One region of the Vibrio sp. 1288 genome, then DNA from elsewhere that is predicted to be linked to it. Evidence: predicted binding sites of a transcription regulator. Region 1 holds the regulator's gene; each other region holds the start of a gene.
The links. The regulator MetJ, encoded in region 1, represses methionine synthesis genes. The targets are predictions, from matches to a motif close to TTAGACNTNTANANGTCTAA.
Positions count from the first base shown of each region.

Region 2: metA (homoserine O-acetyltransferase MetA) is a predicted target of MetJ. The motif match lies at 2,156-2,175, and genes of this name have one in related genera.
Region 3: R8O11_RS00775 (MetQ/NlpA family ABC transporter substrate-binding protein) is a predicted target of MetJ. The motif match lies at 2,163-2,182, and genes of this name have one in related genera.

Region 1 covers NZ_JAWPOX010000044.1:664-8,175, forward strand. The annotation lists gene bfr (bacterioferritin) at 22-498, shown strand; gene R8O11_RS22045 (malic enzyme-like NAD(P)-binding protein) at 705-1,982, shown strand; gene metJ (met regulon transcriptional regulator MetJ) at 2,096-2,416, opposite strand; gene R8O11_RS22055 (O-succinylhomoserine (thiol)-lyase) at 2,642-3,802, shown strand; gene R8O11_RS22060 (bifunctional aspartate kinase/homoserine dehydrogenase II) at 3,818-6,226, shown strand; gene metF (methylenetetrahydrofolate reductase) at 6,489-7,391, shown strand; gene R8O11_RS22070 (PadR family transcriptional regulator) at 7,462-7,512, opposite strand, start outside.
Region 2 covers NZ_JAWPOX010000015.1:86,837-94,348, forward strand. The annotation lists gene R8O11_RS13150 (phosphate/phosphite/phosphonate ABC transporter substrate-binding protein) at 1-14, opposite strand, end outside; gene pilW (type IV pilus biogenesis/stability protein PilW) at 282-1,007, opposite strand; gene metA (homoserine O-acetyltransferase MetA) at 1,187-2,128, opposite strand; gene R8O11_RS13165 (DUF6559 family protein) at 2,469-2,855, shown strand; gene R8O11_RS13170 (DMT family transporter) at 2,979-3,314, shown strand; gene R8O11_RS13175 (LpxL/LpxP family Kdo(2)-lipid IV(A) lauroyl/palmitoleoyl acyltransferase) at 3,735-4,685, shown strand; gene R8O11_RS13180 (carboxypeptidase M32) at 4,756-6,228, opposite strand; gene R8O11_RS13185 (LysE family translocator) at 6,452-7,087, shown strand; gene R8O11_RS13190 (hypothetical protein) at 7,087-7,512, shown strand, end outside.
Region 3 covers NZ_JAWPOX010000001.1:178,924-186,435, forward strand. The annotation lists gene rpoD (RNA polymerase sigma factor RpoD) at 1-1,716, shown strand, start outside; tRNA gene R8O11_RS00770 (tRNA-Ile) at 1,872-1,947, shown strand; gene R8O11_RS00775 (MetQ/NlpA family ABC transporter substrate-binding protein) at 2,202-3,005, shown strand; gene R8O11_RS00780 (hypothetical protein) at 3,101-3,376, opposite strand; gene R8O11_RS00785 (SIMPL domain-containing protein) at 3,600-4,319, opposite strand; gene R8O11_RS00790 (lysophospholipid acyltransferase family protein) at 4,553-6,316, shown strand; gene R8O11_RS00795 (PTS mannitol transporter subunit IICBA) at 6,912-7,512, shown strand, end outside.

The DNA.
Region 1 (7,512 bases):
GCCAAAGAGGAGGGTTTTGTCATGAAAGGCGATCCAATCATCATTCAACATCTCAATAAAGTGCTCGGTAACGAGCTCGTCGCTATTAATCAGTATTTTCTTCACGCCCGAATGTATAAAGACTGGGGCTTAAAGCACCTAGCAGACAAGGAATATCACGAATCTATCGATGAGATGAAGCATGCCGATCATCTAATTGAGCGTATTTTGTTCCTTGAAGGCCTACCGAACCTACAAGATTTAGGTAAGTTGATGATTGGTGAAGATACCAAGGAAATGCTCGAGTGTGACTTAAAGCTTGAAATGGCGGCTATTCCAGATTTAAAAGATGCGATTGCCTACGCTGAAGACATTCGAGATTATGTGTCTCGAGATCTCTTCCAAGATATTCTTGAAGATGAAGAAGAACATGTTGATTGGCTAGAGACGCAACTTGGCTTGATTGAAATGTCTGGTATTGAGAATTATCTCCAAGCGCAATACGTGGACGAAGAGTAACGATACTTTCTAAGTTTGCATACTCCAATAATAGTAAGAAGAAAGAGCACCTGACTCGAAAATCGGGTGCTTAACCCCGTTATCTGGTCTAATCTCTTTTATTATCGGCTTTTTAAGGATATTGCTCGCAATCTTGCCTATGAAGTTTGATTTCTATCCGATAGAATTTATGCCCCCTTACCTAAAAATAAAAAAGAGAAACGTCCATGTCTGAAGACAACCACCAAGCAGCCACTCCAGAAGAAGAACATCGCCAAAAAGCATTGGATTACCATGCTTATCCAACTCCAGGAAAGATTGCTGTCGAACTGACAAAGCCTGCGGAAACGGCGGGTGATCTTGCCCTTGCATATAGCCCTGGTGTTGCAGAGCCAGTGCGTGAAATCGCACAAAACCCGGATAACGTGTACAAGTACACTGCAAAAGGGAACATGGTTGCTGTTATTTCTAACGGTACCGCTATTCTAGGTCTAGGTAACCTAGGTCCACTTGCATCTAAGCCAGTGATGGAAGGTAAAGCGTTACTGTTTAAGCGTTTTGCAGGTCTTGACTCTATTGATATTGAAGTTAAGCACCGCACGATCGATGAATTTGTTGATACTGTTGCGAGCATTGCAGACACTTTTGGCGGTATCAACCTTGAAGATATTAAAGCACCAGACTGTTTTGAGATTGAAAAGCGTCTGATTGAACGTTGTGATGTACCAGTATTCCACGATGATCAACATGGTACTGCTATTGTAACGGCAGCGGGTATGCTGAATGCAATCGAACTTCAAGGTAAGAAACTTGAAGATTCAACAATTGTTTGTCTTGGCGCTGGCGCTGCCGCTGTAGCGTGTATGGAGCTTCTGATCAAATGCGGCGCAATGCGCGAAAAAATCTACATGCTAGATCGCAAAGGTGTGATTCACACTCGTCGTGATGATCTTAATGAATATAAGCAGCTATTTGCGAACAATACAGATAAGCGCACACTAGAAGACGTGATTGAAGGTGCAGATCTGTTCCTAGGTGTATCTGGTCCAAACCTATTGCCAGCGGAAGCGTTGAAGTTGATGGCAGATAAGCCAATCGTATTCGCATGTTCTAACCCGGATCCTGAAATCAAGCCGGAACTTGCTCACGCAGTTCGTGATGACTTGATCATGGGTACTGGCCGTAGTGATTATCCTAACCAAGTTAACAACGTATTGTGTTTCCCATTCATTTTCCGCGGTGCTCTTGATGTGCGTGCAAGTGAAATCAATGATGAAATGAAACTTGCAGCCGTTGAGGCGATTCGTGAGCTAGCAAAAGAGCCTGTACCTGAAGCCGTATTGAAGGCTGCAGGTGTTGATAAGCTAGAGTTTGGTGCGGACTATATTATTCCAAAACCAATGGATTCACGTTTGCTACCACGTGTTGCAAAAGCGGTCGCTCAGGCGGCGGTTAATTCAGGTGTAGCTCGTATCGAGATGCCTGAAAACTACATGGCAGAGTAATATATCTTTCAGATGTGATACATAAAAAATGGGACGCTATTGCGTCCCATTTTTTATGTCATTCATTTGGCTCGAGGCAAGAGTTATTACCTGAAACCTCTTATCAGGCTTTTTTATTCTTCGTCGAATGACTCAAATTCGATGCCCATTTCCGTCATCAGCGCTTTTACTTCTGTTGGAATATCATCAGGACGGTCTTTACGAAGGTCTTCATCTGTCGGAAGTGGCTGACCTGTGTACGCGTGCAAAAATGCCTCGCATAGCAATTCGCTATTGGTTGCATGGCGTAAGTTATTGATCTGACGGCGAGTACGCTCATCAGTTAGCACCTTTAAAACTTTTAGCGGGATAGAGACGGTAATTTTTTTTACTTGTTCGCTTTTTTTGCCGTGCTCTGCATATGGGCTAATGTATTCGCCATTCCAGTCAGCCATTGCACACCTTCATTTATGTAATCGGTTAAAAATAATTTAGGTGCTGATTTTAGCTGCATTTACCGCCATAAGCAAAGACATATAGACGTCTAGAAGTGTTGACGTCTCATTTTTTGACGAGTAAAGTGAACATAACAGCAAAGGAAGCGTGTTGATCACTTTATGTTACTCATTAGATATAGCGCATTCCTATTTAGAAGTCATTACCCGTGAAAGGATACACCCATGAGCACTCGCAAACCTGCGACCATTGCAGTACGCACTGGTATTGAATCAGACAGCCAATATCATGCTGTCGTTCCACCTATTTATCTTTCCACTAACTATGGTTTTCCTGCTTTTGGTGAAGTGCCCAAGTATGATTACACACGATCTGGTAATCCAAACCGCGGACTGTTGGAAAGTGCGCTATCTGAACTCGAGTCTGGAAAAGGAGCGGTTGTTACTAACTGTGGTACGTCGGCATTAAATTTATGGGTTTCCGCTTTTCTCGGCCCAGATGATCTCATTATTGCTCCTCACGATTGTTATGGTGGTACCTATCGTCTTTTTAATACCCGAGCTAACAAAGGCGATTTTAAGGTTCAGTTTGTCGATCAATCAGACGAACAGGCTTTAGATGCTGCATTGGCACAAAAACCAAAACTCATTTTGCTAGAAACTCCGTCAAACCCTCTGGTTCGCGTAGTGGATATTGCAGCTACTTGTGAAAAAGCGAAACAAATCGGCGCGTTAGTTGCGGTGGACAATACCTTTTTGACACCCGTGTACCAAAAACCTTTAGAGCTAGGTGCGGATTTTGTTATCCACTCCACAACAAAGTACATCAACGGTCATTCGGACGTAATTGGTGGGGTAATCATCACCAACACAGAAGCGCATGCAGAAGAGCTTGCATGGTGGGGCAATTGTATTGGTGCAACGGGCACACCTTTCGATAGTTACATGACGCTGCGAGGTATTCGTACGCTTGGTGCTCGTATGCGAGTACATGAAGAGAGCTCACAGCAGGTACTGGCTTACCTACAGAAACAAGTGTTAGTTAAAACTATCTATCATCCAAGCCTGCCGGAACATCCAGGTCATGACATCGCTAAAAAGCAGCAAACGGGCTTTGGCTCTATGTTGAGTTTTGAGTTTGCTGGTTCGTTTGAACAGTTAAAGGTGTTTGTGAAAGAGCTCCAACTGTTTTCATTAGCAGAGTCATTAGGTGGTGTAGAAAGTTTGATTTGCCACCCAGCATCCATGACGCACCGTGCAATGGGTGAGGAGGCACTGGCGGAGGCTGGGGTCTCTCATCAACTATTGCGTTTGTCTGTCGGTTTGGAAGATGCACAAGACCTCATCACAGATTTAGAACAAGCGTTCGCTAAAGCTACCCAGTAATAGGAGACAATAACAATGACTGTACAACGTCAGCTGCATAAGTTTGGTGGCAGTAGCTTAGCAAACCCAGAATGCTACTTACGCGTTGTGGGTATTCTCAAGGAGTATTCGACAGAAAATGATCTGGTGGTCGTCTCTGCTGCAGGAAAAACCACTAACCGCTTGATTGAGTTTTTGGAAGGGTTAAATAAAGATGGCCGAATTGCGCATGAAGCGCTTCAAAGCTTGAGACAGTTCCAAACTGAGCTAATAGAAAGCTTGTTGGAGAGTGAAGCAAAAGAAGAGCTGTTAGCTTTATTACATGATGAGTTCAGTACTCTCTCGGAGCTGACTGCACCACTCACTAATGCGCAAAAAGCCGCGGTACTGGGGCACGGAGAAGTATGGTCTGCTCGCCTATTGGCCGCGTTATTATCTCAACGTTCTATCCCTGCGGTTGCACAAGATGCACGAGCGTTTTTACGTGCAGAAGCGGGAACTCAACCAGAGGTTGATCGCGCTCGTTCATACCCTTTAATTAAAGAGGTCCTCGCGCAGCATAACCATAAACGTGTGGTAATTACTGGCTTTATGGCTCAGAACGAGGCAGGAGAAACCATTCTACTTGGTCGTAACGGCTCTGACTATTCTGCAACGGTCATAGGCGCGCTTGCTGAAGTCAGTACTGTCACGATTTGGAGTGATGTTGCTGGTGTTTATAGTGCCGATCCACGTTTGGTGTCTGACGCTTGTTTATTACCGTTACTTCGATTGGATGAAGCCAGTGAACTTGCTCGCTTAGCTGCCCCAGTGCTACACAGTCGTACGCTTCAGCCTGTGGCGCAAAGTACCATGGACCTTAATCTCAAGTGTAGCTATCTGCCAGAGTCGGGTTCTACTCGTATTGAGCGTGTATTGGCATCTGGTCGTGGCGCTAAAATTATTACTTCACTGGATGATGTTTTATTGGTGCAGTTGTCTTTCATGCATGGGCACGACTTCGAAAAAACACAGAGTGATGTATTACAAGCGTTGCAGCGCGCGCAATTAGAGCCACTGGCATTTGAAGCTCAATCCGATCAGCACACGCTACGCTTGGCTTACACCGCAGAAATCGCCGGTGGTGCATTGAAACACTTGCAAGAGCTTGCGGTAGAGGCTGAAATTAAGCTAAAAGAAGGTTACTCGCTCTTAGCTGCGGTAGGTGCAGGCGTTACGAAAAACGCCAATCATTGCTTTGGCTTTTATCAGAAGCTAAAGCACTCTCCGGTAGAATTTATCTCTGAAACAGACTCAGGGCTGAGCCTAGTCGCTGTTTTGCGCCGTACTGATACCGAGGCGTTGGTTCAAACGATTCATAGCCAGTTGTTCCAAGCGCAAAAACGCGTGGCAGTGGCTTTATGTGGCAAGGGTAATATTGGTTCTAGTTGGCTAAATTTATTTGCTACGCAAAAAAGTGAGCTCGAAAAACGTCATGGTATGAGCTTTGATCTTGTCGCGGTTGTGGATAGCCAAACCTATTGGTTCGATGAGCAAGGTATTGAGGCGGCGAGTGTTGCTGAACGATTTGATGATGAAAGCATAGCAAACAATGGGGATTGGCTGGCACGTTTGGGAGCGCTTAAAAGCTATGATGAAGCAGTCGTGCTTGATGTTACCGCGAGTAAAGAGTTGGCTCAGCGCTACGTAGAAATCGCACAGCAAGGCATTCATTTGATTTCCGCTAACAAAGTGGCCGGTTCCGCAGATAGCCAGTACTACCATCAGGTTCAAGATGCATTCGCTAAAATTGGTCGTCATTGGCTATACAACGCAACGGTTGGTGCTGGGTTACCGATAAACCATACCGTGCGAGATCTTCGTGAAAGTGGGGATGAAATCGTCGCTCTATCGGGTATTTTCTCGGGGACGTTATCATGGCTGTTCCAACAGTTTGATGGTTCTGTGCCATTTAATGATTTAGTCGATCTTGCTTGGCAGCAAGGGTTAACCGAACCTGACCCTCGTTCTGATTTAGATGGCTCCGATGTAATGCGTAAGTTAGTCATCTTGGCTCGAGAATCGGGCCTAGATATAGAACCAGACAGCGTTAAAGTTGAGTCTTTGGTGCCAGAAGAATTAAGAGAACTGAGCTTAGATGATTTCTTCGATAATGGAGCGTTGTTGAGTGAAATACTTCAAGAGCGTCTGACAAAAGCACAGAGAAACGATCAAGTGCTTCGCTATGTGGCGCGTTTAGAAAAAAATGGTAAAGCAACGGTGGGAGTCGAAGCGTTATCTCGTGAGCACGCGCTCGCCAACTTATTGCCATGCGATAACATTTTTGCCATAGAGAGCAAGTGGTACAAAGATAACCCTTTGGTCATTCGAGGACCAGGCGCTGGCAGAGAAGTGACAGCCGGCGCTATTCAATCCGACCTCAACCGATTGGCTGGTTTATTTTAAAGTTGCGATTGACCTAAAAACCCTGGAATTAATCCAGGGTTTTTTATTCCCCTATCAGTGCCATACTGAAGTCATAACCCGTGCAAAATGGTGAGATGATGCTCAAGTAGAAACTTGAACTATCTTCATTATTAACTTGAGAAAAATTCATAATTACAAGGTTGACATTAAATCGTATTCAATACATTCTGTAGACATATAGACGTCTAAACGTCGATTTTAAGGATTTGTTTTCGTGGCGGAGTGCCGCAGGGAGAGTAAGATGGGATATACGCACGCAGGCCATATCGACGCCTTGAACCAGAATATTGCTGAGTTATCAGATAACATCAATGTATCGTTTGAGTTTTTTCCGCCAAGCAGCGCTAAGATGGAAGAAACACTTTGGAATTCAGTGCACCGTCTTAAAACGCTTCAACCTAAATTTGTTTCTGTGACTTACGGTGCGAACTCCGGCGAGCGTGACAGAACACACTCCATCATTAAAGAAATTAAAGCAACAACCGGATTGGTTGCCGCTCCCCATCTCACTTGTATTGATGCGACTCGTGAAGAGTTGATTAATATTGCCGATGATTATTGGAACAATGGTATTGAAAATATCGTCGCTCTGCGTGGTGATATTCCTCCAGGTGGCGGTGCGCCTGATATGTATGCCTCGGATTTGGTTGAGCTGCTGAAATCACGCCACGATTTCGATATCTCCGTTGCTGCATTCCCTGAGGTTCACCCTGAAGCTAAAAGCGCACAGTCTGACTTATTGAACCTAAAACGTAAGGTAGATGCAGGTGCAAACCGTGCTATTACTCAGTTCTTTTTTGACGTTGAGTCTTACCTGCGATTCCGTGACCGTTGTGTCGCAGCAGGAATTGACGTAGAAATTGTGCCAGGAATTTTGCCTGTATCGAACTTTAAGCAAGCGTCTCGCTTTGCGGCACAGAACAACGTGAAAGTACCAGGATGGATGAGCAAACAATTCGATGGTTTGGATGATGATCCGGTGACTCGCCAGCTTGTAGGAGCTAGCCAAGCTATTGATATGGTGCGTGTACTGAGTCGTGAAGGGGTTAAGGACTTTCACTTCTACACACTAAACCGTGCAGAGATGACTTACGCGTTATGCCATACGTTGGGTGTTCGTCCTCGCGCAGTAGTCGGTGCGTAAATCTGGTTTCAAAAAGATAAAAGGCTTGCCAAGTGGCAAGCCTTTTTCGTTTTATCAAAGCAAAAGGAGTTTAACCAATCACTTCAAGTTCAGTTAGAACTTCTTCTGCCCAAGTGATCCA
Region 2 (7,512 bases), on a different contig from region 1:
CAGGCAGGTTTCATCCGGCTTCAACTTCCTTCTGGTGCATGTCAGTAATATTTAGTATTTATCAATGTGCCGAAATCAATCTTAAAAACAGTATGATGTACAAATTTCGTTGTGTGCGCACTTTTTATAATGTGACTTGGTCACTTATTCCGTTCAAATAGTACCGAATTTGACGTTTATGTACAGGATGAATGTATCACCGTGAGTCTGAATTCACTGGATTCTTGGTCAAGCGCTGTATTGGCTGTGAGCTAATGCGCCTTATGTATCGCTATTTTGTACTAAGAAAATTTTTCCAATTGTTTTTGATACTTTTTCTCGAGAGCTTCATTGCCTGCTGCACGTTCAAGTTGAATCATGAGTTGCAAAGAGGGCTTCTTCACGCCATACATTTGATTGAATCTCATTAATCGAATTCTAGCTTCAGTATAATCACCGCTATCAATTTCTATTTTAGCGAGTTGCAAAATCGATTTTGGTCTATGAGGGTCATGATCGATAGCTCTAGTAAAGTAGTATCTCGCTTTGTCTTTATCTTGTGATTTTAGCGCACAAAAAGCTGCATTCTCATAGCTTGCTGGAATAAGGTAGTAATAAGGCTGCTCAATGGCTCGATTAAACATCTGATCGGCTTTTTCGAAGTCACCTCGCTTGCAAAGAAAAGTACCGTAGTTATTGAGCACATTTCCGTTTTTAGTGTGTTGGCGTAGAGAGCGTTTATACATCTGTTCGGCTTTAATATCTTCACCAACCGTTTCGTAGTAGTGAGCCATAGATAATTGCGCGCGATAGTATTGAGGTGCGTGGTTTAAGGCTTGTTGTAAGTTATCATGCGCGCGAATCATGTTACCGCCGTTTAAATAACCTAAGCCAAGTGCGATACGTGATTCTGCCATTGCCACAGGATCGGCTTTAACGACAGGGCTTCCATCTTCTTTCACCGTCACGCAACCCACGAGTGCAAACTGAGACAATAATATTAGTGCACCGAGCTTTGCTGTTTTCATTCTTTATCCCTACATCCCTGAATCTTTCTGCATGATATGAATTACTTAGCAAAAGCCTATTGAGGAAAAAACACTATGCGATCAGGTTTGCAAACTGTTATGAAAAAGCCGCCATATGGCGGCTTGGTTCACATATTACATTTCGGTAATGATGAGTGCTTTGTTTGCTTATTTTGAAGCTAATCGTCTTTAGTGAAAGCATCTTCACTGAAGTGATCGAGATCGTACGGTGTTTGCTGATAAACACAGTAGTTCAGCCAGTTTAAAAAGAGGAGGTGTCCATGGCTTCTCCAGCTTGCAATTGGTGGGTTATCTGGGTTGTTGTTTGGGTAATAGTTGACAGGAATAGCGGGCTCCATACCTTCGCTTAAATCTCGGATATATTCATTATGTAAGGTGTGAGAATCATACTCAGGGTGTCCTGTGACAAAGACATTGCGTTTGTCTTTTGTGGTGGCCAAGTACACACCTGCGACATCCGATGTCGCTAAAATGTCTAAGTCAGTATGCTCTTCTAGAAAGTGAGGCGAAAAATCTGCGTAACGCGAGTGAGGAGCCAAAAACGTGTCATCAAATCCGCGTAAGATAGGGTGAAACTGATGATGGATTTGATGATGATACACGCCTGAAAGTTTTTCTTTACGCGTTTTTTTAGGTAGATCGTAGAGTAGCTTTAACCCTGCTTGCGCAGCCCAGCAAACATAAAGAGTGGATGTCACATGATCTTTTGCCCACTCCATGATGGTTTTGAGATGATCCCAATAAATGACATCTTCAAATTGCACCAAACCTAATGGAGCCCCAGTAATGATCATGCCATCGAAGTTTTTATCTCGCACCATTTCAAATTGGCGATAAAACGTGTCTAAATGTTCAGTTGGCGTATTTTTACTCGGGCGGTTATCAATGCGCAGTAATTCGACGTTAACCTGTAGTGGGCTGTTTGAGAGTAGACGCAGAAACTGAGTTTCAGTCTCTATTTTTTTTGGCATCAGATTAAGGATCAGCACTCTTAAAGGACGTATTTCCTGACTCGCTGCACGCGTTTCACTCATCACGAAGATGTTTTCTGTCCTTAATACATCGGTAGCTGGTAATTGATCTGGAATTCTAATTGGCACGACTTTCTCTCCCTAAGTATAGTCAATCTAGACGTCTATACTTCTAAAGCTAACTTAATTAAGTTTAGATGTCGATACGAAATCCGACTTTTCAATCTACTCTTTACATTATGGTAAACCGTACTCGGGGTTGTCACACAATTGTGACTAAAGCAGAGTTTCTGATGAGATAGGTTTGAAACGCAGTGTGTACTATTTGCTGGTAATTATGCGATCACGTTAATATGTGAAGGTGACTTCGTATTAAGGAAGTCTCAAATTAATGAGCCATACTAAAAACAATCAGCTCACCATTTTGCATTAATGTGCATGTTTGGAAACATCGTCAGTGGAGGACATTATGTTCGGTATTTTCAAGAGAAAGACAAAGATTCAGAGCATCGCTCAAGAAGTTCCTTGCGTGCTACTGCATTCGTTTGGTGATAAAGACATTTATACGCCGGAAGAGATTGATCAAGCTCTTCAAAAGCTGGGTTATGATAAGAGCAAGGATATCAGTCATTATCAGTATGCGTATGGAATGTTTGCCGATGAAGCCTCTTACGAGCTCCTAGAACTAACGGATGAGCTAGGTAATTATGGTCATTTCCAACGTGAAGTAGGTAAGATGCTACTCAATACACCTGAGCCGATTGATATGCATATCTACTTTGAAATTTCTCGTCAGCACCAAAACGTCAGCCTTTCACCTGGTCATCAAAAAGTAAGCGAAAGTGATGGTGTGTAAACATCGTTAGTGGTATTCCATCGTGAGATGAGTTGGGTATAATGCGCGGCCTAATTATCCGGACATGTTGTCGGTTACATTTCTGTTGAGCGTTAATGCCTTATGTTCAAAATGCTTGTCTCTATGCCACCAATGTTGGCGCTGTCGATAGCGATTGTATGTGAAGTGATTGCCACTTCTTATATTCCCAAAACAGAGCAATTTACGAAAGTAATGCCGAGCACAGTCGTTTTGATTGGTTACGGCATCGCTTTCTTCTTGCTTTCCGTCACAGTGCAAACAATGCCTGTCGGGGTTGTTTATGCCATATGGAGTGGTGCTGGGATCGTTTTGGTTGCGACGGTTGGTTACTTTGTTTACGGACAGCGTCTAGACTTACCAGCCCTAGTTGGTATTGGGTTTATCATCGCAGGTGTGTTGATCGTAAATTTATTATCCAAAACAGTAGGGCACGAATAACGCCACTCTACTTGTTAAGTGAATAAGAAGCCGCAGCGAGAAATTGCTGCGGCTTTTTAGTACAAATTCAATCGCTAATGGCGAGTATTGATATGACGTCTTATTGTTGTATTCATAACGGTCGCATTATGTGATTGAAAAATAGACATTATTTAGCGCATTGAAAATACAAAGTTATGTTTCTTCAAACTTTAGGAAAGGGCAGTAGATAAATCACTCCGATAGATGTTAACGTGGCGACTCATCTTTACTGCTTTTTCATTCCCTACATATTTCTGCAAAGTTCTTATTGTGTAGTGTGTCGAAGAACCATAGAATCCGCGCGCTTTAATTTATGTTATTAGCGTTATCAATGATAAAAGTGCAGTCCATTATCATTGTTTTTATCACTTATAGATGGGCACATCTGACAATACTTACATGAACAAATACAAAAAGCCTGCTTTCAAGGCCGAATTTCTTTTGCCTCGTTACTGGGGAACGTTAATTATCATTAGCGTGATGTACTTACTTAGCCTCCTTCCTTTTAAAGTTCAACTAGCTTTGGGACGCAACATTGGTCGTTTAGCTATGCGATTCATGAGAAAACGTCAAGTTACGATCAGACGCAATCTTGAGCTTTGCTTCCCTCATATGGAAAAATGCCAACGCGAAGCAATTCTAAAAGACAACATCGACAATACTGGCATCGCACTTTTTGAGACCGCAATGGCATGGTTTTGGTCAGATAAACGGGTAAACAAACACGTCACGATAAAAGGCATGGAGCATCTAGAGGCTTTAGAGAAGTCAGGCAAAGGTGCATTAATGTTGGCCGTACACTCAATGAATCTAGAGTTAGGTGCTCGAGCTTTTGGCATTAAAAAGTCTGGAACCGGTGTTTATCGCCCAAACAATAATCCGTGCTTTGATTATTTTCAGTATAAGGGACGCTCTCGCTCTAATCGTACACTGATTGATCGTAAAAACGTCAAAGCCATGCTTGAAGCACTTAAAGCGGGTGAGCGGGTTTGGTATGCACCGGACCACGATTATGGTAACCGACGCTCGACATTTGCACCGTTATTTGCCGTTAAAAATGCTTGTACTACGACAGGTACAAGTTTGTTGGTTGATTCTACAGATTGCGCCATTGTGCCTTTTACGATGGTAAGAGGAAAAGACGGACACTATACCCTAACCATTAGTGCGCCCGTCGAAGGTTTCCCGAAAGAGGATCATCAACGCGCCGCCGCATTCGTGAATCAAATAGTTGAAACATCAATCATGGCAAGTCCGAGCCAGTATATGTGGCTTCATCGTCGGTTTAAAACTAGACCAGAGGGTGAGGACTGTTTGTACAAGCCTAGGCTCATCCCTAGCTTGGCATAACACATAGAGAGCCTACAAAAAGCCCAAGGAACATACGAACCTTGGGCTTTTACTTTCTATTCTTTTCGCTTTATAAGTAGCGATCTTTTAGGTGAGCTTGAAAGTGTTTAGCATTCAGTGTTTCACCCGTGGCTTGTTTTACCAACTCATCAGTGGTGAATAAGCTACCTTTACTCCAGATGTTTTCCGAGAGCCAATTGAATATCGGAGCTAAGTCGCCAGAACGAATAACCGCATCTACATCGACGGTTTGTTTCATTGCTGCCATAAATTGTGCAGCGTACATCGCACCGAGCGTGTAGGACGGGAAATAGCCAAAACTTCCGTCTGTCCAATGGATATCTTGCATACAGCCATTTTTGAAGTTTCCTTCGGTTGATAGCCCCAAGTACGCTTTCATCTTTTCGTTCCAGAGTTCTGGTACATCTGTATGTTTGATGACGCCGTTCATGAGATCTCGCTCAATTTCATATCGAAGGATAACGTGAGCAGGATATGTTAGTTCGTCAGCATCTACGCGAATAAAGCCTTTTTCTACGCGAGTGTAAATTTTGGCTAAATTGTCTTTTTCGAATTCACTACCAGAAAAATGGTTAGAAGCCAGTCGAGCGAGGTGATCGATAAACGCGCTGCTTCGTCCTATTTGCATTTCAAAGAAGAGTGATTGTGATTCATGAATACCCATAGAGCGAGCTTCTCCCGCGGGTGTTCCTGATAAATCTTTTGGTAGCCCTTGCTCGTATCGAGCATGGCCAGTTTCGTGGACAATCCCCATCAATGATTGGACAAACTCGTTTTCATTATAACGTGTCGTAATACGCACATCTGTCGGTACACCGCCACAAAATGGGTGGGTACTCTCATCAAGTCGACCGTGTTCAAAATCGAATTGAAGTAGCTTCATGACTTCCAAACCGAGCGCTTTTTGCTTTTCCGCAGGGTAGTGTGCAGTTGGCAATAAGATGTTGTCTGATTGTTGTTTTTCAAGCGCTTCATCGATCAAAGTAGGAAGCCAGGTTTTCACGTCAGCAAAAAGAATGTCTAACGACGCAGACGTTGTGCCAGGTTCATAAACATCGAGCATGGCATCATAAGGAGTCGTGCCATTTGCTTCGGCTCTAATTTGCGCTTCTTCCTGCGATAGCTTTACGACTTCAGCCCAGTTCTTTTCAAAACCAGCCCAGTCATTTTCTCCACGTTGCGTACGCCATGCATGTTCACATTTGGAGCCAGCAAGAGATTGAGCTTGAACTAATGATTCTGGTAGTAAGTTAGCTTGCTGCCACCCACGCTTCATTTCTCTTAGGATAGATTTTTCTTTTGTAGACAGCGTCTCTTCTTCTGCCTGAGCGAAAAGCTCTCCCAAGTGCGGTTGAGTCATTAAAGAATGGATATGTACATCGAGCTCTGCCGTGGCATTCGAGCGTGCTTCAGCGCCACCAGGTGGCATGACCGCCGCTTGATCCCAATCTATGATGGCTGATAGATGCTCAAAATTTGCCACTTTTTTGGAATGTTCAACGAGTTTTGTAAATGCGTTCATGTGACTACTCTTATTCTTTTGTTCTTTCCCTAAACACCCGATAACGGGTCCTTCATATGGTGTTGCACTAAGCAACCTGCGTTAATTTACTAATAATTAACAATTAACTCCAACCCATTGTCCATAAACTCACCCAGTTGTATAGCTCTCTTAAAAAAGAAGCTTGCGAATCTTGTGGATTGGCGGTATTGATGAAGGATTAACAATTAATTATCACGATAATATGGATATTTTGAATTTCGAGGCATTTATTATTGCCATTACGATTTTAACGTTAACGCCAGGTTTAGATACTGCACTTGTTATCCGTAACACTAGCCGATCGGGCCTAAAAGATGGATGTACAACCAGTCTAGGGATTTGTTTTGGCTTATTCGTACATGCTTTTTTTTCTGCGGTTGGTATCTCGGCGATTCTTGCGCAATCAGCAGAGTTGTTCCAAATCGTAAAAATGATTGGTGCGGCTTATCTTATCTGGCTTGGTTTGAGCAGTTTAAAAGCGCTAATGTCGTCGAAAGATGGATTGACCGTGACCGAGCAGATTCACGAAGTGTTTAATGGTAAGCGCTCTTTTAGAGAGGGCTTTCTTTCTAACGTCTTGAACCCGAAAACGGCGGTCTTCTATTTGGCTTTCTTGCCACAGTTTGTGAATCCAGAAGGTTCACCCTTGCTTCAATCAATGATGATGGCATCTGTACACTTTGCTATTGCGATGGTTTGGCAGTGTGGTTTAGCTGGCGCGCTTAACTCGGCTAAAAATCTACTAAAGAATCCAAGCTTTATGAAGTGGATGGAAGGCGCGACGGGCGCAGTATTAGTCACACTTGGTGTGAAGTTATTGATTGAAAAACCCGTTTAATGCGTAATATTTATCGATTGTTGATACTACTCGCTGTATTTATTGTGGGGGTAGGTGCCGCTGTTGCTTGGCATACGTGGCCACAAGTACAGTTTGCGCAACGCGGCATGATCTGGTCTTGGCACTGGGGCTACTTCGAGCCTTTTGCTAATGGAATACAACAAACGCGAACTCAAGATACTAAACAGTTATTGCTCAGGCGTGTGTATTTGCATGACGCTATTGTCGTTTTTGTTTCGACAACTATGGACAATAAATTTGAGGTCGACGTTGTAAAAGAGCAAACCTGTGAACCTAAAACGACGACTTGGGCTTCGGTCTCTGTCAATCATCAACGTGTTAGGCATGTACCTATGGTGTGCGATGCGTTTGGGCAAGGCTACTTTTATCGCTACATCGGGAAACATCTGGAATCGATTGAGGTT
Region 3 (7,512 bases), on a different contig from region 1:
GACATGGGCATTAAGGTAGTAGAAACTGCTCCTGATGCTGATGATTTAGCACTGAACGATGACACAAATATTACCGATGAAGATGCAGCCGAAGCTGCAGCCGCTGCACTTTCTAGCGTAGAGAGTGAGATTGGTCGTACAACAGACCCAGTACGTATGTACATGCGTGAGATGGGTACTGTCGAACTTCTAACTCGCGAAGGCGAAATCGACATCGCAAAACGTATTGAAGAAGGTATTAACCAAGTTCAATCGTCTGTTGCTGAATACCCAGGCACAATTCCGTACATTCTTGAGCAATTTGACAAAGTTCAAGCTGAAGAACTACGTCTTACAGACCTAATTTCAGGTTTTGTAGATCCAGATGCTGACGACACCGCTGCACCAACGGCAACACACATCGGTTCTGAACTGACTGAATCTCAGTTAGAAGAAGAAGACGATGAAGACGTTGATGACGACGAAGATAGCGATGACGATTCAGATGATTCTGAAGAAGATGTAGGTATCGATCCAGAATTAGCGCTAGAGAAATTCAACCAACTACGCAGCACCTATCAAAATCTTCAATTAGCAATCAACGAGTACGGCTATAACAGCCCGAAAGCAACCGTTGCTAATGAAATGATGCTAGACGTATTCCGCGAGTTTCGTCTAACGCCTAAACAGTTTGATCACTTAGTGAATGAACTGCGTACTGCTATGGATCGTGTTCGTACTCAAGAGCGTCTGATCATGAAGTCAGTGGTTGAATACGGCAAAATGCCGAAGAAATCATTCATCGCGCTGTTCACTGGTAATGAATCAAGTGAAGCTTGGCTGGATGAAGTTCTTGCTTCAGACAAGCCATACGCTGAAAAGATCAAACGTAACGAAGAAGAAATCCGTCGTTCAATCGCTAAGCTAAAAATGATTGAAGAAGAGACTTCTCTAAACGTACAGAACATTAAAGACATCAGCCGTCGTATGTCTATCGGTGAAGCAAAAGCTCGCCGTGCGAAGAAAGAGATGGTTGAAGCGAACTTGCGTCTTGTAATTTCTATCGCGAAGAAATACACCAACCGTGGCCTACAGTTCTTGGATCTGATCCAGGAAGGTAACATCGGTCTGATGAAAGCGGTAGATAAGTTCGAATATCGTCGTGGTTACAAGTTCTCGACTTACGCAACGTGGTGGATCCGTCAGGCAATCACTCGTTCAATCGCGGACCAAGCACGTACGATTCGTATTCCGGTACACATGATCGAAACGATCAACAAGCTAAACCGTATCTCTCGTCAAATGTTGCAAGAGATGGGTCGCGAGCCACTACCGGAAGAACTGGCAGAGCGCATGCAAATGCCAGAAGACAAGATTCGTAAAGTTCTAAAAATCGCTAAAGAGCCTATCTCAATGGAGACACCAATCGGTGACGACGAAGATTCGCATCTAGGTGATTTTATCGAAGATACAACGCTAGAACTTCCGCTAGATTCTGCAACAGCAACTAGCCTTAAAGTGGCAACAAAAGACGTGCTTGCAGGTCTAACACCACGTGAAGCGAAAGTACTTCGTATGCGCTTTGGTATTGACATGAACACTGACCATACTCTAGAAGAAGTTGGTAAGCAGTTCGACGTTACTCGTGAGCGTATCCGTCAGATCGAAGCAAAAGCACTACGTAAACTTCGTCACCCAAGCCGCTCAGAGACTCTGCGCAGCTTCCTAGACGAATAATCGCAGCGCATACAAGCTTTTAGAAATCAAAAAAGGTGACTTTAGGTCACCTTTTTTATTATCTACTGTTCTAAGTGGATAAAAACTAAGCGCAATTGCCCTAGTTGGTATCTAGACACCTTGCAACGCTTCCCCTATAATCGTTGTCCTATTAAGGCCCCTTAGCTCAGTGGTTAGAGCAGTCGACTCATAATCGATTGGTCCGCAGTTCAAGTCTGCGAGGGGCCACCATATTCCGAAAGGCGTAGCAGGTTAATACCTACTACGCTTTTTTTGTATCTTATATCTTTGGGTACAGTTTCGGTTGCGGTAACTCGTCACTAACCTCGTAATAGCTTTTCCTCTTCCCCTCTTCTTTAACTATTATCTGGCTCTCTATACGAGCAATAGAAACAAAATGTCTGCTCGTGATTTAAACCATTGACCCTCAGACAACTTCTGATAGTATGGACGTATAGACGTCTAAAACAAAAAATGGAGCTACAATGAAAAGTATTGGTCACTTAAAGAAACTAGCTTTGATTCTCACGGCAGTAGTCGGCTTAAGCGCTTGTGGAGAAAAAGATGACTCTGTCATTAAAGTGGGCGCGACAGTTGGACCACATGCACAAGTAGTCGAGGCGGTAGCGAAGGAGGCAGCAAAGCAAGGTTTGAATGTCGAAGTCATTGAGTTTTCTGACTACGTGACACCTAATGCCGCCCTTAGCGACGGTAGCATCGATATTAACAGCTATCAGCACCAGCCATTTTTAGACAACTTCAACAGTAGCCATAACGCCCAATTAGTATCAATTGGTCAGTCCATTCTTATGCGTATGGGGCTTTATTCCAATAAGTATCGCTCACTGCAAGAGCTTCCAAACAATGCACGTATAGCGCTTCCAAATGACCCTACCAACGGTGGTCGTGGTCTGTTGCTACTCGCCGATGCAGGTTTAATTGAGCTGAAACAGGGTGTTGGCCATAAAGCCGCCCTAACTGATATCACAAAAAACGCAAAATCATTTGAATTTGTCGAGGTAGATGCCGCTCAGCTACCAAGAACATTAGATGATGTGGACGCGGCTGCGATTACAATGAACTACGTAATGTCTTCTGGTTTAGATCCGAAGAAACAAAGTATCTATCTTGAAGCAAAAGACGCCCCATTAGCAGTCATGGTCATCGCCACTCGTGACGCAGACAAAAATAATGAAGCGTATAAAAAGTTCGTTTCTATTTATCAATCTCAAGCGATTCGTGATTATCTCGATCGCACTTTCAAAGGCACAATCGAAGCAGCTTTTTAATCAATAAAGCAGCGAATATTTTACCCCACGAATCAGATAGAGAAGAGGCTAATGTTTTCTCATAGCCTCTTCTTTTCATTACTCACTAAATCGACTCATTGTCGACTTTCAGCCTCTAACTTCATTGCCAAATAAGCTTGGTCAGCAGAAACCAATTCAGGACGGTTAATCAACTTCCAGAGGAAGTATGGTGGGATTAAAAATACGATGAAGTAGAGAGATTCATGGAAAAAAACATCGGCTATCGTTTGCTGATGCTCCCAAAGTGCCGTCAGTGCGAAGAGCTCTAACATCACGCCTAATACGCCAAAGACGACAGAGACAACAATCGCTAAACCCAGTAGTTCTCTAACAAAGTGCTTGTATGCCATGATACTAATTCCTTCTAGCAATAAGTCATACTAACTTACGCTCATAAGAAACAAGTGAGCTTGATTATTATCAAACTCACCTCATCACTGTTAAGAACTTAGTTTTATAAAAAAGTACTTGTATATAGCGTCATCGAAGACTGATTTCCCTATCACAGAGCATAGATACCTCTACAAATAGAAGGTGATGGAACGACCAACTATTGACTATATGAGCGCAACTTTAATCAGATAAGTAATATTGAACCGTCGATACCACTCGTACTTTCTTAATGTAAGGCGTGTTGCTGTCTCGGTCATAAATCGAGAACTGCCCTTGAGTTGCACGTTTGATCTTACCCAGTGAACTCTGTGAGTCTTTCGCAAATTTCTCAGCCACTTCACGCGCATTCTTAGTCGCTTCTTCGATCATGTCTGGCTTCACATCATTCAGCTTAGTAAAGCTGTACTCAACACGATTTGCATAAGGATCTTGGTTAAGCAAAACGCCTTGTTTTCCTAGCTCACCTATTTCATTGATTGCCGCTCGAACAACATCAACACTCTGGCTGTAAACCGTAACGGTTCGCGAGGCCAAATAACGATACTCAATGTCTTGCTCGCTCCCATATTGCTGTGCTTTTCTGTCAATGACCGCTGGGGAAGAAAGGGAAACGCTGGTTTCAGGAAGCCCTTTGGCACTTAGAAAGTCCAAAATCAAACGGGTTTGCTGGTCAATTTCATCAAACATGGCTCCCATATCATTACTCGCTAGAGTAAATTGAATCGGCCAAATCACCGTATCAGCAGGATACTCACGCTCCGACAAACCTTTTACTGTCACGACTCTTTCATAGGCTCGGTATTTCACCGCCGTCTGCTGCATAAAATAGCCAAGGATGCCAAGACCAAGTATCAAACTTAGCCCAATCCAAAGTGCTGCTTTATTGGAAACTCGTTCCATTATTTCCCCCTGATAAATATCAACTTAGCTTAATCTTTGTTCTAGATAAGATAGCCTATCTATTGTTTTAAGAGGGAGACATAACGCGAGTTTTGATTCATAGCACAGTGATATACCGTTTTCTTTATTCAATAAAGCTTCATTGGTTTGTCACCAAAGGCTCATGCTTTTGCCTCTTAACTGTCATCTGTAATTTCTACTATCCAATCAGCAACTTGTACGCTGAGGTAAATATGGATAGTTCAACCCCTTTTCGTCTCCCTCGTAAAACGCCGTTTGGCATTGGTGAAAACGTTGCTGAATGGGCAACCGGTTTAAACCAGCTTGATAAGTTCTACGCTCAACGCCCCGTTAATGCCGATACCAAAACTTTTCTCCGCTTCACGTTGGATATTTTAGGTATCGATTATCGCATTGCTCATGGTTCACTCGACTCAGTACCTAAACAAGGTGCTACCGTCATTGTGGCGAATCATCCGCTTGGTTGTGTGGAAGGCGTGATCTTGGCTGAACTGCTGTTGATGGTCAGAGGCGATATCCAAATCCTAGCCAATCAATACCTGAAAACCGTGCCGGAGTTAGATCAGCTCTTCATTGGTGTCGATGTGTTTGAAGGCAAAGACGCCGTCAAATCGAATATGAAGGCCCTCAGAGCGGCTAATAAACACCTAGCAAGTGGCGGCTTATTGCTTGTCTTTCCTGCCGGTGAAGTGTCCCAGTTAGTCGATGCCAAACAACAACGCTTGGAAGACAAAGCGTGGAGTCGAAGCGTAAGTAGCCTAATTCGCAAAAACAAAGCCACGACAGTTCCAGTATTCATCAGTGGCCAGAACTCGAAACGCTTCTATATGGCAGGGAAAATCCATCCACTTTTGCGCACCCTACTGCTTGGGCGAGAACTGCTGAACAAACAGGCGCAAACCATCAACTTATCCTTTGGCCAAGCGATAAAATTTAAAGAGCTGAACACACTTAGCGATGATCAAGTGGTGAACTATTTGCGGCTCAACACTTACTTACTCAATCGTGAAATCCAATCGGTGAAGCCCTCTTCCTCATCAGAACGGCTCTCACCAATAGCGGCAGGGTTACCCGTAGGCGAATTGCTTGAAGAACTGAACAACTTACCAAAAGAGTCCAAGCTGCTAACAAGTGGTGAGTTCGATGTTTACTGCACGGAGTCGCAGAATATCCCTTCCCTGCTGCATGAAATTGGTCGTCTACGTGAGCTCAATTTTCGACAGGTTGGCGAAGGGACAGGACTAGCAATAGACATTGACCATTTCGATCATGATTACCTGCATCTGTTTGTGTGGGACAGAGAGAACCAATGCTTGGTGGGCGCGTATCGTTTAGGTCTGGTTGATCAACTGATTGAAAAGCGGGGTGTAGCAGGTCTGTATTCACGAACGTTGTTTAACTATGACCAACGCTTTATCGACCAAATGGGTAAATCCATCGAAATGGGGCGCTCAGTGATTGCGCAGCAATATCAAAAGAGCATGAGCGCGCTGCTGCTGCTGTGGAAAGGCATCGCAACCTTCGTGCATCAAAACCCAGATTACACTCACCTATTTGGTCCGGTAAGCATTAGCAACGACTATAGCGATACTGCACGCCAACTGCTTGCCCAATCAATGACACTGCATCACTACGACAACAACTGCGCAGAGTACGTCACGCCTTCTAACCCACTTCCTGAGCACCATCGTGACTGGAACACCAGCATGCTTACTGCTCTGGGTGATTTACAGCTATTGTCACGTGTCATTGCCAGAATCGATGAAGGGAAAGGAGTGCCCGTTTTGCTGCGTCAGTACTTAAGCCTCAATGGCAAGCTGGTATGCTTCAACGTCGACCCTGCATTCAATAACGCTCTAGATGGATTGATTATGGTGGATTTGCGCGATGTTCAAGAAAAGACGTTGGCAAGGTATATGGGACGCGAGCAAGCTCATGACTACCTCGTCTATCATACTAATAGCAACGATGATTAAGAACAGTGATTAAGTAGAGAGTTGGGAATCACAAGAAGAACCGTGTGGCGACTCTCTTTATTTACCCTTTCATCAACTAATTAGGCGTGCTCCGTGAAGTGCGCCGAAAAGACTCTTATAGATACAATCTATCGAAAGATCTAGATAGCATTTATCTCACCAATTCCGTCACAAACTTTCACAAAAAACAAAAACAGATCCAGGTCACACTTTAAATCCACCACAACTCAACACAAAACGTGACATTGATCATTACAAGTATTTAATTCGAATTTCAAAAAAAATCAAAAGTGATCAAAGTCACAAAGTATTTTGATTTTAAATTTGTCAGAAGATCGGATTGATCACTAAGATTTTTATTGACAGATTTAAAAGTGGCTTTTTGTTATTAAGTTACAAGTTAATAAGTTGAACTTGGTCACTTAAAAACCTTTTCTCAGCCTAAGAAATGCGGGCGTAGATCACGAAAAACCCGTTGTCAGTTCCAATTGGAAAATGTGTGGTAAATTGATTGGGTACTAAGCAATCAAACAAACGGTTTTGGCGAACCGTTTACTACAACAAGATTCATCAGAACATCGAACGGGGAATTGTTATGATATCACCAGATGCCAAGATCAAGATACAAAATTTTGGTCGTTTTCTGTCAAACATGGTAATGCCAAACATCGGCGCGTTTATCGCGTGGGGCTTTATCACTGCTCTATTTATCCCAACTGGATGGCTACCAAACGAAACGTTAGCCTCTATGGTTGGCCCAATGATTACCTACTTGCTGCCACTACTTATCGGTTACACCGGTGGTAAATTAGTTGGTGGCGATCGTGGTGCGGTAGTCGGTGCAATCACAACAATGGGTGTGATTGTCGGCACAGACATCCCAATGTTTATGGGGGCAATGATGGTCGGCCCAATGGGCGGCTGGGCTATCAAGAAATTCGATAACTACATCGATGGTAAAGTAAAAAGTGGCTTCGAGATGTTGGTTAACAACTTCTCTGCGGGCATCATCGGCATGCTATGTGCGATCCTTGCCTTCATCTTTATCGGTCCATTCGTAAAAATTCTTTCTGGTGGCTTGGCGGCTGGCGTTAACTTCCTAGTTTCTGCTCACCTACTACCACTGACTTCAATCTTCGTTGAACCTGCGAAGATCCTATTCCTAAACAATGCGATCAACCACGGTATTTTCTCTC